Regions from separate parts of the Aeromonas veronii genome, predicted to be linked through region 1. Evidence: predicted binding sites of a transcription regulator. Region 1 holds the regulator's gene; the other holds the start of a gene.
What was found. Region 1 encodes MetJ, which represses methionine synthesis genes. Its sites were predicted from a motif close to AGANNTCTAGANNTCT; they were not measured.
Positions count from the first base shown of each region.

Region 2: a site for MetJ is predicted at 2,535-2,550, ahead of metN (methionine ABC transporter ATP-binding protein MetN). Genes of this name have one in related genera too.

Region 1 is NZ_CP157875.1:605,255-612,980, reverse strand. It holds gene ABNP46_RS02990 (CidA/LrgA family protein) at 1-38, shown strand, start outside; gene ABNP46_RS02985 (LrgB family protein) at 31-720, shown strand; gene ABNP46_RS02980 (bifunctional aspartate kinase/homoserine dehydrogenase II) at 791-3,244, opposite strand; gene metB (cystathionine gamma-synthase) at 3,245-4,414, opposite strand; gene metJ (met regulon transcriptional regulator MetJ) at 4,635-4,958, shown strand; gene ABNP46_RS02965 (AraC family transcriptional regulator) at 4,995-5,738, shown strand; gene ABNP46_RS02960 (tRNA-binding protein) at 5,822-6,160, shown strand; gene ABNP46_RS02955 (aromatic amino acid transport family protein) at 6,265-7,533, opposite strand.
Region 2 is NZ_CP157875.1:844,768-852,493, reverse strand. It holds gene queG (tRNA epoxyqueuosine(34) reductase QueG) at 35-1,198, shown strand; gene ppgK (polyphosphate--glucose phosphotransferase) at 1,281-2,024, shown strand; gene metN (methionine ABC transporter ATP-binding protein MetN) at 2,685-3,728, shown strand; gene ABNP46_RS04095 (methionine ABC transporter permease) at 3,709-4,362, shown strand; gene metQ (methionine ABC transporter substrate-binding lipoprotein MetQ) at 4,389-5,189, shown strand; gene rfaH (transcription/translation regulatory transformer protein RfaH) at 5,287-5,787, shown strand; gene ABNP46_RS04080 (HAMP domain-containing methyl-accepting chemotaxis protein) at 5,850-7,726, opposite strand, start outside.

The DNA.
Region 1 (7,726 bases):
AACTCATGCTGGCCCGCCGGAGTCGCCGCCATGTCTGATACCCTGCTCGGCCTGCTCTGCTTCGCCCTCACCCTGCTGTTCTACTACGCCAGCAAGTGGCTCTATGCCCGCAAACGCATACTGCCGCTGATGCCCCTGCTGCTGGCCCCCGCCCTGCTGGTGGCCGTGGTCATGCTGTTCCACATCCCCTATCAGGACTACATGGCCGAATCCCACTGGTTGCTCTGGCTGCTGGGACCTGCCACCGTCGCCTTCGCGGTGCCCGTCTACGAGAACCGCCAGCTGATGCGCCGCCACTGGCTGTCGCTGTCGGTGGGGGTCATCGCCTCCGTCATCATGGCGGTGGGCAGTACCGTGCTGCTGGCCCGCTGGCTGAACCTGTCCGAGCTGCTGCAACGCAGCATGGCCATGCGCTCCATCACCACCCCCTTCGCGGTGGAGGCGACCCGCTCCGTGGGAGGCAATGCCGATCTCACCGCCCTGTTCGTGGTGCTGACCGGGGTGATCGGCATGGCGGTCGGCGAGAGCGTGCTGGCGGTGCTCGCCATTCGCAGCCGCCTCGGCAAGGGGGCAGGCTTCGGTGCCTCCGCCCATGGTGCCGGCACCGCCCGGGCCTATCAGATGGGCAACGAGGAGGGCGTGGTCTCCAGCATGGTGATGATGATCGCCGGCATGGCGACCGTGCTGCTCGCCCCCCTGTTGGGCAGGCTGTTCTGGTAATACGGCCACGCTTGCGACATGAAACGAGAAGAGGCGCCCTTGGGCGCCTCTTCTTCATTGCTGCTGGCCGTCACAAGCTGGCGCAGATCTGCCACAGATCGTACTGGATGGCCGCCGCCGTCACCTCGCGCCCCGCCCCCGGCCCCTGAATGACCAGGGGATTGGTGCGGTAACTGTCGCTCTCGATGGCGAACACGTTGTCACAGGGCAGCAGGTTCGCAAACGGGTGATGGGGCTCCAGCGCCTCCAGCCCGACCCGCGCCTTGCCATCGTGCTCGAAGCGGGCCACGTAACGCAGCACCTTGCCGACCCGGCGCGCCCCCTCAAACGCCGTCTGGATAGGGGCATCCAGCTCCTGAAGGCGGTCCATGAACTGATCCGTGGTCACCTTGCGCAGGGGAACGGGCACCAGGTTCTCCAGCTCGATGTCGGCGGAGTCGAGTTCAAAACCCGCCTCACGGGCCAGGATCAAGAGCTTTCTGCGCACATCCTGGCCGGAGAGATCCTCGCGGGGATCCGGCTCGGTCAGGCCGTGCTGCCAGGCCTCGTCCACCAGCTCGGAGAAGGGGCGGCTGCCGTCGTACTGCTGGAACAGCCAGGAGAGGGTGCCGGAGAAGATGCCGGAGACCCCCTGGATGCGATCGCCGCTCTGGCGCAGCATCTGGATGCTGGACTGGATGGGCAGGCCCGCCCCGACGGTGGCGTTGTAACGCCACTGCACCTGATGATCCCGGCAGCTCTGCTTGATGCGCTGGTAGAACTCGCTCTCCGCCGAACCGGCAAACTTGTTGGCGGCGATGATGTGGATGCCGAGCTGGGCAAAATCCGGGTAGTAGCGGCTCACCGTCTCGCTCGCCGTCATGTCCAGCGCGATCAGGGCATCGAAGCCGTGCTGCTCCAGCTGGCCCAGCAGCTCGGGCCAGATGAGGGGCTTGGGATCAAACTTGTCCCGCACCTTGAGGGGATCCAGCCCCTCCTCGTCCAGCAGGCCCCCCTTGGAGTCGAAGACCCCATAGAGGGTGATCGCCAAGTTGAGCTCATGCTCGAGACGCGCCTTCTCCCGGGCGTAGAGGCTAAGCCAGTGGCCGCCTATGTTGCCCTTGCCGAACACCACCAGACCGACCCGGGTCGGGCGGCTGAACAAGGCGCTGTGCAGGGCGATGAGCAGAGGCTCCAGCACCACCTGGCGCAGCACGGCCACCAGACTCAGCCCATCTCTGGCCACCTGCACGAACTCCAGGGGCTGATCCGCCAGCAGCTGATAGAAGCGGTGACACTGTTCGGCGTTGTCGGTCACCCCGGCTCCCACCAGGGCCACCAGGCTGTAGCCCTCCTTCTGGATGAGGCCGGTGAAGTTGCCCTGCAGCTGGAAGTCCCGCAGCACCTCGAAGGCCCCCTCGGCCACCTCCAGGGTGTAGGCGAGGCGCAGCACCCGCCGATCCGGCTGGCGTTGCAGGGTGAGAGGGTGCAGGCGATGGCGGGCCAGATGGGCCTCGATGGCCGCCACCGTCTGGTCATAGCCGGTCTGGGGCAGCACCTTCAGTTCGATCAGCGCAATCTGATCCACCGAGGAGACGATGCGGGCCCCGCCGGAGCGCGGCGCACGGCGCAATATGTGGGTGCACCCCTCATCCGGGTTGTAGCTGCAGCGCAGAGTGAGGCGCTGGCGGCTGTCCGCCACCGGCTGCAGGGTGCGCGAATGCAGCACGGAGGAGCCGAGACGGGCCAGCTCGTTGGCCTCGGCCAGGCTCAGACGCTCCAGCAGGCGCGCCTCCTTCACCCGGCGCGGATCCGCGCTGTAGACCCCGGCCACGTCACTCCAGATGGTGGTGGACTCGCCGTCCGCCAGCGCTGCCAGCAGGCTGGCGCTGTAGTCGGAACCGTTGCGGCCGAGCAGCAGGGAGCGCCCCTCCAGGTCGGCGGCGATGAAACCGGTCACCACGATGCGACCGGCGTGCTCCGCCAGACGAGCCTTGAGCAGTTCGCTGGAGAGCGCCGTATCCACCTTGACCAGGGCGCCGTCCTCGGCCCGCAGGAAGCTGCGGGCATCGAGCCAGATGGCCGGTTCGCCACGGCTGCTGAGCAGGGCGGCCAGCAGACGCGCGGACCACACCTCGCCGAAGGCGAGCAGGCCGTTGCGCTCGAAGCGATCGAACTGCCCCTCCAGGGTCTTGGCGATCAGTTGCAGATCATCGGCAAGCTGCTTGCTCAGGGAGAGTTGCAGCTCGCCCTCCAGCAGGCCGTCGATCAGGCTCTGCTGATAGGCGTGCAGGGCGGTGATGGCTTCCCCGGCGGCCTCATCCCCCGCTTCAGCCAGCTCCACCAGCTGGATCAGCCGGTTGGTGGTCTTGCCGGCGGCGGAAACCACCACCAGTTCATGACCGCCCGTCTGCTGCTCGACGATGCTGGCCACCCGGCGATAACAGACCGGATCCGCCAGGCTGCTTCCGCCGAACTTGTGCACATGACGCCGCTTCAACGCTGCTTCTGCTGCCACCGCTACCTCTCCTTGCTGCTGTTCCATTTACTTCACCTGCTCTGCCAATGCTGCTTGTTCAAATGCCCGGGCCAGATCGGCCACCAGGTCTTCACCGTGTTCTATGCCAACCGACAGGCGCAGCAGCTGGGCGCTGATGCCCGCCGCCTGCTGCGCCGCCAGGGTCATGGCCCTGTGGGTCATGCTGGCGGGGTGAGCCACCAGGCTTTCCACCCCGCCAAGGGATTCCGCCACCGAGAAGAAGGTCAGCGCATCCAGGAAGGCACGCAGGCCTGCTTCGCTGCAATCGAGTTCAAAACTTAGCATGGCGCCGAAACCGGACTGTTGACGGCGCGCAATCTCGTGACCGGGGTGACTCGGCAGGCTGGGGTGATAAATGGTCTTCACCAGGGGCTGCTGCTGCAGGAAGGCGAGGATCCGGTCCGTGTTCTCCTGATGGGCGCGCAGGCGCGGCGCCAGGGTGCGCAGGCCCCGCAGGGTGAGGTAGGAATCAAACGCCCCCGAGGTCAGCCCCAGGCAGTTGGCCCACCACACCAGGGAGTCGGCAAGGGCGGCCTCCTTGGCGATCGCCACCCCACCCACCACGTCGGAGTGGCCGTTGATGTATTTGGTGGTCGAGTGCACCACCAGGTCGGCGCCGAGGGCCAGGGGTTGCTGCAACAGCGGCGAGAGGAAGGTGTTGTCCACCACCACCTTGGCCCCCACCTCGTGAGACGCGGTGGCGATGGCGGCCACATCCACCACCCGCAGCAGCGGGTTGGAGGGGGTCTCCACCCACACCAGCGCCGGTTTCTGGGCCAGCGCCTCGGCCAGGGCGACGGCATCTCCCTGATCCACGAACAGCACCCGGTAGTGGCCCTTGGCCGCCAGGTATTCGAACAGGCGCCAGGTGCCGCCGTAGCAGTCATGGGGGGCGATCAGCAGGTCGCCGGCCTTGAGCAGGGCCGTGGTCACCAGGTGAACGGCGCCCATGCCGGTACCCGTCACCACGGCGCCGGCGCCCCCTTCCAGGGCAGCCAGGGCATCCGCCAGGTTGGTGCGGGTCGGGTTGCCGGAGCGGGCGTAATCGTAGGTGCGCGGCTCGCCGAAATCGGCGAAGGTGTAGTTGCTGGAGAGATAGATGGGCGGCACCACGGCGCCGTGCTGGGTGTCTGTCTCAATGCCGGTACGTACCGCCAGGGTGGCCTTGTGGGTCATGTCACTCTCCATTTGATCTGTCTGGGGACCGTGCTGGCGGTCAGTCGCCCACGTCATCCCTCTCGGTCGGCCATAGCGAAGGCCCATGGTGAACCACAGTACGCCAGCTTAAAAAAGCCGTCAACACTTCTGGACGTCTAAATGGCTTTGCTGTTGGATTGCCATTGATTTCCTTAAGGGTTAAAATCCGCGCTCACGGCCAAATGAGAACAGGTGGATCATGGGAACAGAGTGGAACGGCGACTACGTCAGCCCCTACGCGGAACACGGCAAGAAGAGCGAACAGGTCAAGAAGATTACCGTCTCGATCCCGCTCAAGGTGCTGAAGGTGCTGACCGATGAGCGCACCCGTCGCCAGGTGAACAACCTGCGTCATGCGACCAACAGTGAGCTGCTCTGTGAAGCCTTCCTGCACGCCTTTACCGGCCAGCCGCTGCCCGGTGACGAGGATCTGCGCAAGGATCACCCGGACAGCGTCCCTGCCGAGGCGCGCGCCATCATGGAAGCGCTCGGCAAGGAGATCGAAGACTTCGACGCCGAATAAGCTTGCGAGCAGATGGCAAAGAGCACTTCCCCCTCAATGACGCGGCCCCTGGCCGCGTCATTGTCATCGGCCAGTCCCTTCAGCCTGCGCCGCTACCAGTCTGATATCAGCAGCCACAGCCACGACTTCGCCCAGTTGGTGATCCCCCTGGACGGCCCCATCGAGATAGAAGTGCAGGGCCGGGGTCGACACCTCACCCCCGGCTTTGCCTGCGTCATCGCCCCCGGTGAGCGTCACGATTACGCCGCCGACCCGGCTCTCTCCTTCCTGGTGCAGGAGAGCCCCTGGCTGCCGGGCCGCCTGGGCGAGCGCCCCTTTATCGAGCTGGATGCCGCCCAGCGCCACTATCTTGCCTTCCTGCGCCAGATGGTGGCCGAAGATCGCCACGTGGCGGGGATGGATCAGATCTGGCTGAACCTGCTGGCGGAGCCTCAGAGCATCGCCGTCCCCATCCCCCCGCGCATCGTCAGGGTCCAGCGCCATATCGAGACCCACCTCGCCGAGCCCCTCACCAACGCGCGCCTCGCCGCCCTCGCCTGCCTCGGTCAGAGCCAGTTCAAGCACGCCTTTCGCCAGCAGCTCGGCATGAGCGTCTCCCACTACATCCGGCAGCGGCGCATGGCGCTGGCCCGCAACCTGTTGGCCCACACTTCCCTGCCCATCGGCGAGATAGCCTGCCGCTGCGGCTACCGGGATCAGGGGGCCTTCGCCGAGCGCTTCCTCACCGAGACCGGCCTGACCCCGTCCCTCTGGCGCCAGCAAAACGGCCAGTTGCCATAACGGATCGGCTCTGCGCCGAAGACAATGCCGGGCTCATGAGGCATGCTGGCAGGCAGATGGAGCAGGCGATACGAGGAGCCAAGATGCAGACCATAAGCTGGCAGGATTTCGAGATGGTGGAGCTCCGGGTGGGCACCCTGGTGCGGGTCGAGCCCTTCCCCGAGGCGCGCAAACCCGCCTACAAGGTGTGGGCGGATTTCGGCCCCGAGATCGGGGTGCGCAAGAGCAGCGCCCAGATCACCGACCTCTATCAACCGGACGATCTGGTGGGCCGCCAGATAGTGGCGGTGGTGAACTTCCCCACCAAGCAGATAGGCCCCTTCCAGTCGGAATTTCTGCTCACCGGTTTCTACCGGCCGGACGGCGCCGTGGTGATGGCCATCCCGGAGCAGGCGGTGGAAAACGGCGCCAAGCTGGGATAAATCCCCCGCCGTGAGCAGAAGGCTCAGCCAGACGAAACAAGAGAGGCGACCCCGGGGTCGCCTCTCTTTTCATTATTTTCCGTTACCCGGATTTTGCAGTCGGCTTATCCCAGCAGGCTGAACAGCAGCGCCGACACCGCGAGCGATCCGGTCAGCAGGATGAAACCGTTGACCCAGCCCTGACGAAAACGGGCCAGCGCCTCCACCTTGTAGATGGCCACCACCGGCATGATGAACAGGATCATGGCGATGACGGGGCCGGAGAGGGTCTCCATCAGGCCGAGGATGCCGGGGTTGATGACCGCCGCCCCCCAGATGGCGAAGAACATCAGGGCGATGCCGACCTTGTCCGCCCTCCCGAGCGACAGGCCGGTGGGCTTAGCGATCAGGCTCTTGAGGCTCTCGCGGGCCCCGAGGAAATGGCCGAGGAAGGAGGAGCTGATGGCGATGAAGGCGATGAGCGGCCCCAGGGTGATGATCACCGGGTTGTCGGTGATGTTGGCAAGATAGGAGAGCACGGAGACGTTCTGGGCCTTGGCCTCGGCCAGCTGGGCCGGGGAGAGGCTCAGCACGCAGGAGAAGACGAAGAACAGCACGAAGCCCACCAGCATGACGGTGGTGTTGCGCAGGATGAGGCCGCTCTTGGCCTCCGCCTGCTCGCCGTATTCCCGGCGCTGCACGTTGGCAAAGCCCGAGATGGCGGCGGCGTGGCTGAAGGCAAATACCGTCACCGGCAGCGCCAGCCAGACGGTGTTGAGAAAGCTCCCCCCTTCAAATGCCACCATCTGTGGCCAGTGCCACTGGGGAATGAGGTAGAAAGAGAGTGCCGCCAGAATGGCCGCCAGCGGATAAACCATGAAGGCGAAGGCCCGCAGCATGGCCTTCTCACCGGCCAGCATCACGGCGATCATGGCGAACACCAGCACACCGGAGAGCATCACCCGGTTTGGGGTAAGCATGCCGAGCTGATTCACCATGAAGCTCTCCACCGTGTTGGTCAGCCCGACGCCGTAGATGAGCAGGATCGGGAAGATGGAGAGGAAATAGAGCATGGAGATGAGCCGACCGGCCATCTTGCCGAAATGCTCCTCCGCCACCTCGGTGAAATCCGCCTGGGGGCGGGAGGAGGAGAGCACGAAGCGCGCCAGCCCACGGTGGGCCAGGAAGGTCATGGGACCGGCCAGCACGGCGACGATGACCAGGGGCCAGATCCCGCCGAGCCCCAGATTGATGGGCAGGAACAGGATGCCGGCACCGACCGCGGTGCCAAACAGGCTGATGACCCAGTGGGTATCGTGACGGCGCCAGCCGGTGTGGGCGACGACAGCTTGGGAACCGGACAGCTCCGCGGTGACCTCTGCAGATAAACTCATCGATAATTCACTTATTGTCAGTATTTAAAACTGCAACGATTGTGCTCTTTCAGAATTTAATTCTCAAAAAAGGTGGCTGGCAGATCTCACTACCAAAGCGCGACCTAGCCAGTGTGATTGGGAAGGGGGAAGCGGCCTTGATGTTCAAGAAATACCGACCAAGATAGATTTGGCGATATATAAAACCAAAATT
Region 2 (7,726 bases), 240 kb from region 1:
GCCCGTCTGCCTGGCAGAGGACAAGCGGCGCAGCATGACGACAGCCGAACTCCATCAGCTGGCCCAAGATATCAAGCTCTGGGCACGCGAGCTAGGATTTGACCAGGTCGGGATCACCGACACCGACCTGCGAGTCGAAGAGCCCAGACTGCAAGCCTGGCTGGATGCGGGCTATCACGGCACCATGGATTACATGGCACGTCACGGCATGATGCGGGCACGCCCCCATGAGCTGCTGCCCAGTACCAAACGGGTGCTGTCGGTGCGCATGAACTACCTCCCCTTCGAAGCCGGCTTCGCCAGCACCCTGCGGGATCCCACCCTCGGCTACATCAGCCGCTACGCCCTCGGGCGCGACTATCACAAAGTGCTGCGTAACCGCCTCAAGCAGTTGGGTGAGCGCATCGAACAACGCTGCCAGGCACTCGTCCAGGCCTCGGGTCTGCCACTGGATGAGGAGCCAAACTGGCGCCCCTTCGTCGATTCGGCCCCGGTGCTCGAGCGGCCGCTGGCGGCCAAGGCGGGGCTCGGCTGGGTGGGCAAGCACTCATTGCTGATCAATGAAGCGGCGGGCTCCTTCTTCTTCCTCGGGGAGCTGCTCATCAACCTGCCCCTGCCCCTGGACACACCGGTCGAGAAAGAACAGTGCGGCAAGTGCGTGGCCTGCATCAACATCTGCCCGACTGGCGCCATCGTCGCCCCCTATGTGGTGGACGGACGACGCTGCATCTCCTATCTCACCATCGAGAACGACGGCCCCATTCCCGAAGAGTTTCGGCCGCTCATGGGCAACCGCATCTACGGCTGCGATGACTGCCAGCTCATCTGCCCCTGGAATCGCTATGCTGATGCGAGCCCGGAGGAAGATTTCAAGGCGCGCCCCAACCTGCATCGCCCCCCCCTGCTCACGTTGTGGGGCTGGTCAGAGCCTGAATTTCTCAAGCACACCGAAGGCAGCCCCATCCGCCGTATCGGCTATCATCGCTGGCGCCGCAACCTGGCGGTGGCGCTGGGCAATGGTCTTGCCAGCAGCGAGGTCATGGCAGCGTTGCAACAGGCACTGGAGAGCGCCGACCCCATGGTGGCGGAGCACATCGAATGGGCGCTGGCAACGTTGGCTCGGCGCCAGCAGGATGAGAACAGGAAGAAGACATTGTTGATCCGCTGCATCGAAAAAGGATTGCCAGATCACGCCTGAGCGATCAAATCCTTGCCTGATGACAGCCATTTTTTCATGCTCTGCCGAATTTGATCGTCGGCACACAACAAGGAACATTCTGATGCAGATGTTGGGAGTAGATATAGGCGGATCCGGGATCAAGGGCTGCCTGGTCGATACGAAGACCGGCGAGCTCATCGGGGAGCGCTACCGTCTGGCCACCCCGCAGCCGGCCACCCCCGCCGCCATCGCCCATACCCTCAAGGCTCTGGTCGAACACTTCGAATGGAAGGGCCCGGTGGGCTGCGGCTTCCCCGCCATCATCCACAACGGCATCGCCAAGAGTGCCGCCAACATCGACAAGAGCTGGGTCGAGACCGATGCCGCCCACCTCTTCTCCGACGTGACCGGTCTGCCCTGTCACGTACTCAACGATGCCGACGCCGCCGGCATCGCCGAGATGCGCTTTGGCACCGGCCAGCACCGCAAGGGAGTCGTCATCCTCATCACGGTCGGCACCGGCATCGGCACCGCCGTCTTCGTCAACGGCCAGTTGCTGCCCAACACCGAGCTGGGCCACCTGATGCTGGAAGGCATGATTGCCGAGCACTACTGCTCCGATGCGGCCCGCAAGCGCGAGGATCTCTCCTGGAGCCGTTGGGGCAAGCGCTTCAACAAGTATCTGGCCCGGCTGGAGTTTCTGTTCTCCCCGGATCTCTTCATCCTGGGGGGTGGCAGTGCCGCCAAGCTCGACAAGTTCATCGACAAGATAGAGACCCGGGCTCCCCTGGTGGCGGCGGCCAGCCTCAATCAGGCAGGCATCATTGGTGCCGCCCTCTATGCAGAAGCCCAGCAAGGACAGTGATCCCGACAAGGAGAAAATGACAGGCCCGGCCATCGCCGGGCCTTTCGTTATCCAACGCGGCGGCGCCCGCGCGTCGCAACAACGGGCAATCCGCCCAGGATTGTCCGTCAACAAAGATGGCGCCTTCTCTGTCGGCAGACGAAGGAGGGCAATAATCCAGAACGCCCTTGCTCCTTTATTTCTTCATCAATGGGCCTCAATCTGCCCTCTTCTGCCATCGCATTTCCCCTGAATAAAAAGCAGGCTCGCCATAATCTGGCTGTTTATTGTTCTGAATTCATGGGGATGAGAAAAAAAGAGAACGAGACAAGGTATTAATATTCATGTCATCTTGGGGGCTATCGGCAGGAGCCATACGCCGACCATCCGACTAAAACCAGTGAAACAACAACTTGCGAGATAAAAGCCGTCATATGAACGGAAGTGTTGTTTTGGTTTCGAATTATATATTCATGCTTTTGATGACCCGCTTCGCCATAGCCAGATAGCGGCAATCCTTATCCATTTTTTAGACGTCTAGACGTCAAAACATGCGTTGACATGGCCGTCCGGACATCTTAGCATCATCCACCATAATGGCAGAGCAACCCAGTGTAACCTCTGCCCAATTCACCCGCCTGTAGCGCCCTGTGCTTTAAGGCTGTTAGCACGGAAGAATCCATGATTAAGTTGATCGGTCTCAACAAAGTCTACGGTAAAGGCAGTGATGCCGTGCACGCCCTGCGTGATGTCAGCCTGCATGTGCCCCAAGGCAAGATCTTCGGGGTGATCGGTGCCTCCGGTGCCGGCAAGAGTACCCTCATTCGCTGCGTCAACCTGCTGGAGCGTCCCACCGAGGGCCAGGTCATCGTCGATGGTCAGGATCTGGTCGCCCTGCCCGAGCGGGATCTGACCCAGGCTCGCCGCCAGATCGGCATGATCTTCCAGCACTTCAACCTGCTCTCCTCCCGCACCGTGTTCGCGAACATCGCCTTCCCGCTGGAGCTGGCAGGCTGGAGCAAAGCCCAGATCCAGACACGGGTCGAAGAGTTGCTGGCCCTGGTGGGGCTGGAAGCGCGCGCCCAGGCCTATCCGTCCGAGCTGTCCGGCGGCCAGAAACAGCGCGTCGCCATCGCCCGAGCCCTGGCCCCCGCCCCCAAGGTATTGCTGTGCGACGAGGCCACCTCGGCCCTGGATCCCCAGACAACCCGTTCCATCCTGAGCCTGCTCAAGGAGATCAACGTCAAGCTGGGGCTCACCATCCTGCTCATCACCCACGAAATGGACGTGGTGAAAGGGATCTGTGACGAGGTTGCCATCATCAGCGACGGCCGCCTCATCGAGCAGGGGGAAGTCGCCTGGTTCTTCAGCAATGCCAAGACCCAGCTGGCCCGTGACTTCATCCATTCCACCATCCATCTGGAGGTGCCGCAGGAGTATCAGGAGCGGATGAGCCCGGAGCGTGTCCCCGGCAGCTACCCCCTGGTCAAGCTCGGCTTCACCGGTACCACCGTCGATTCACCGCTCATCTCCGAGGTGAGTCGCCGCTTCAACATCGATATCAGCATTCTGAGTGCGGACATCGAATACGCCGGCGGGGTCAAGTTCGGCTTCCTGCTGGCCGAACTGTTCGGGGACGAGGCCCAGTGCGAGGCGACCCAGCAGTTCTTCATCGACAACCACATTCAGCTGGAGGTAATGGGTTATGTCCGAAGCCATGATTAATCTGCTGATCTCAGCACTCGGCGACACCCTGATCATGGTGTTTGCCTCCGCCCTGTTTGGCTGCCTGCTCGGCCTGCCGCTGGGTGTCGCGCTGCACGTGACCAAGGCCGGCCAGATCCTGGCCAACCCGGTGTTGAACCGGACCCTCGGCATCATCGTCAACGTCGGTCGTTCCGTGCCTTTCATCATCTTGCTGGTTGCCATCATTCCGCTGACCCGCTTCATCGTCGGGACCAGCATCGGCACCATCGCCGCCATCGTGCCGCTGACCATAGGCGCCGTGCCCTTCATCGCCCGCCTGGTGGAAGGGGCCCTGATGGAAGTGCCGGACGGTCTGCTGGAAGCCGCCAAGGCCATGGGGGCCAAGCCCCTGCAAATCATCACCAAGGTGCTGCTGCCCGAGGCCCTGCCCGGCATCCTCAACAGCGTCATCATCACCCTCGTCACTCTGGTCAACTACTCCGCCATGGCCGGTGCCATCGGGGGGGGCGGCCTCGGCGATGTGGGTATTCGCTACGGCTATCAGCGCTTCGACCCAACCGTCATGCTGGTCACCGTGGTCATTCTGGTGGTGCTGGTTCAACTCATCCAGAGCGCGGGTGAGCGCCTGGTTCAACAATGTGATCATCGTTAATCGTCGATTTCTGACAGGAGGTTTTTATGAAATTGGGCATTAAATCCGCTGCGGCAGCCCTGCTGGCTACCCTGGTTCTGGTTGGCTGCGGCCAGAAGGAAGAGAACAAGACCCTAAAGGTCGGCGCCATCGCCGGTCCCGAGACCGAGCTGGTCGAGACTGCGGCCAAGGTTGCGAAAGAGAAGTTCGGCCTGAACGTCGAAATCGTCACCTTCTCCGACTACGTCACCCCGAACGTGGCGCTGAATGACGGCAGCGTCGACGTCAACGCCTTCCAGCACAAGCCCTACCTGGATGCCCAGATCCGTGATCGCGGCTTCAAACTGGTACCGGTTGGCAACACCTTCGTCTACCCGATCGCCGGTTACTCCAAGAAGATCAAGGCCCTCTCCGAGCTCAAAGACGGTGCCCAGATCGCGGTACCGAACGATCCGACCAACCTGGGTCGCTCCCTGATCCTGCTGGAGAAGCAAGGTCTGCTGAAGCTGAAAGAAGGCGCTGGCCTGGAAGCCACCGTGCTGGACATCGCCAGCAACCCGCGCAACTTCAAGATCGTCGAGCTGGAAGCAGCGCAACTGCCCCGCTCCCTGGAAGACGTGGATCTCTCCATCATCAACAACACCTTCGCCGGTCAGATTGGTCTGACCCCGACCGAGAACGGCCTGTTTGTTGAAGACAAGGAGTCCCCCTACGTCAACCTGATCGTTGCTCGCGAGAACAACAAGGATGACGAGAAGGTCAAGGAGTTCGTCCAGTCCTTCCAGACCGACGAGGTCTACAAGAAAGGCACCGAGCTGTTCAAGGGCGGCCTGGTAAAAGGTTGGTAATCACTAACTCTGCAAAAAAGGCTGCGCCAAGCGTGGCCTTTTTTTTTACCCTCGTTATCATAGGCCCAAAGTACGGCAACACGACAAAATCAGCACAATGAAGAAATGGTATCTGGCCTACTGCAAGCCCAAGGAAGAGGCTCGCGCTCGCGCCCATCTGGCAGCCCAGGGGGTTGAATCCTACTACCCCATGGTGGAAATCGAGAAGCTGCGCCGCGGCAAACGGGTGCCGGTGCGCGAACCCATGTTCCCCAACTACCTGTTCATTCTCGTGGATCTCGACGTGATCCCGCCCATCACCCTGAAGTCGACCCGCGGCATCAGCCGCATCATCCATTTCGGCAAGGAGTGGAGCTCGGTCAGCAGTCAGCTCATCTATCGCCTGATGAGCCGGGATGACAGCGACGAGGCGAGGGCCTGCTATGCCCGCCTGCCGAGTCAGGGTGACAAGGTCGTCATCGAATCGGGCCCCCTTGCCGGTTTCGAGGCCATCTATCTGGAGCCGGACGGCGAGAAGCGGGCTATCCTGCTGGTCACCCTGCTCAATCAGGAGACCAGCAGCAGCTTCGACAACCAGAGTTTCCGTCGACTGGATTGAGCGCGGGTCGGGCATGTCTCGACCACATGAGCAACGAAGGCAGGCCTTGGTCTGCCTTTGTCTTATCTGAGTTCGAAGCGGCTGATGGCCGAGGTCAGGCGACCCGTCTCCTGCGCCAGGCGCTCGACGATCGCCTCCCCCTGCTGGCTGTGCTCGCTGGAGTGACGACTGAGGGTAGCGATCTCCTCCACGGTCCCCGCCACCTCCTGCGCGACCCTGGACTGCTGATCCGTTGCGGTGGCAATGGTCCCGAGCTGGCTGGAGAGATCCTGTACCAGTTGCATCATGGTCTCCAGCGCACCGGTCACCGAGGTCACCACCTCCTGCCCCTGTGCCACCAGACGGGTACCGCTGCCTATGGTCTCGGCGGTCTGGCGGGTCTGCTGCTGGATGCAGTCGATGGTCTGATTGATCTCAGCCGTCGACTGGCTGGTGCGGCTCGCCAGTTGACGCACTTCGTCGGCCACCACCGCAAAGCCCCGCCCCTGCTCGCCGGCACGGGCTGCCTCGATGGCGGCATTGAGAGCGAGCAGGTTGGTCTGCTCGGCGATGGTGGCAATCACCTCGGTGACGCGTCCCACCTGCTCACTCTGGCTGCGAAGCTGCCCCATCGCCTGGTTGGCTTCGGTGATCATCAGGGCAATCTGCGCCATGGTTGACTCCATGCGCACCAGCGCATCGCCCCCCTGCCTGGCCTGTCGTTCGGTCTGGCGCGCCGCCTCGGCGGCCTCGGCGATGTTGCCCGCCACATCCCGGGTGCTGACCGACATCTGTTCGATAGCGGCGGCGACCGTATCCACCCGCTGATTCTGGCTCGCCAGCTCGTCCACTATGGTATTGCTGGTGCGGCCCACCTCACCGCAGGCCCCCTGCACCTGACCGACCGCCCCCTGGATTTCGCCGACCAGCTGGCGCAGCTGGCTCGACATCCGGTTGATGGAGCCGGTCAGTCCGCCCAGCTCATCCTGACGCAGTATCGGCAAGGGGTCGGCCGGCAGACGGCCATCCGCCACCAGCCCGGCACGGGCCACCAGGCTCGCGATATCCCGCGTGAGACGCCGGCTGAACAGCAACGCCACCAGGGTACCGAGCAAGATGACGCTGGTTGTCGCCAACAACAGGGTTTTGTGTATGGTCTGGCCGGCACTGGCCATCTTGCCGGCCATGGCATCCACCTCGCCCTGGGTGTGGGTCACCTGGGAGGCCAGCTGATCGGCAAGGCTCGTCAGAGCGGGCTCGATCACGGTGGCCATCAGGTGGTTGGCCCTGTCCCAGTCCGGCGCCTGGCGCTGGGCGATCACCTGGCCCACCAACTCGGCAAAGGGGGCGGACATCTGCTCGAACAAGGCCCAGATCCCCTTCTGCGCCTCGCTGAAGTTGGCCTCCTGTTGCTTGAGTTCCGCCACCCGCTGCAGGTGGAACTGGTAGTAGTCCTGGTACTTTTCCTGATACTCCTTCTCCCCTGAGATGAGGAAGTCCCGCAGGGCGGAGAGCGCGTTGGCAAGGCCGTTGTAGGCATCCCCCACCTGCTTGAGCAGCAGGCGGCGATCCCCTGGCAATTCGGTCTGCGGGGTTGCCACCTCTTCGTTGGCGAAGGATTGCAGCTGATCGAGCGCCGCTTCGGCGAGGGGGCCCGCCTCCAGCAGCATCAGGCTGTGGGCCGGCAGGTTCTCTTCCGTATGGGCCAGCGCCCACACCTTCTCCTGACTGGCCTTGAACCCCTTGAGTGACTGCGCCAGCTCCGGCTTGAACGACTGCCCCTCGATGAGTCGCCAGGCCGACTCCCATTCTCCTTTGAGACGCTCCCCCTGCGCCGGATCCTTGCCCAGGATGAGATAGGCGCGCAGGGAGGAAACGGTTGCAATGAGCGCCTTCTGACTCGCTTCATCCCGCTGCAGGGCAGGCAGGGTTTGTGACAGCAGGGCATCCTGGGACTGCT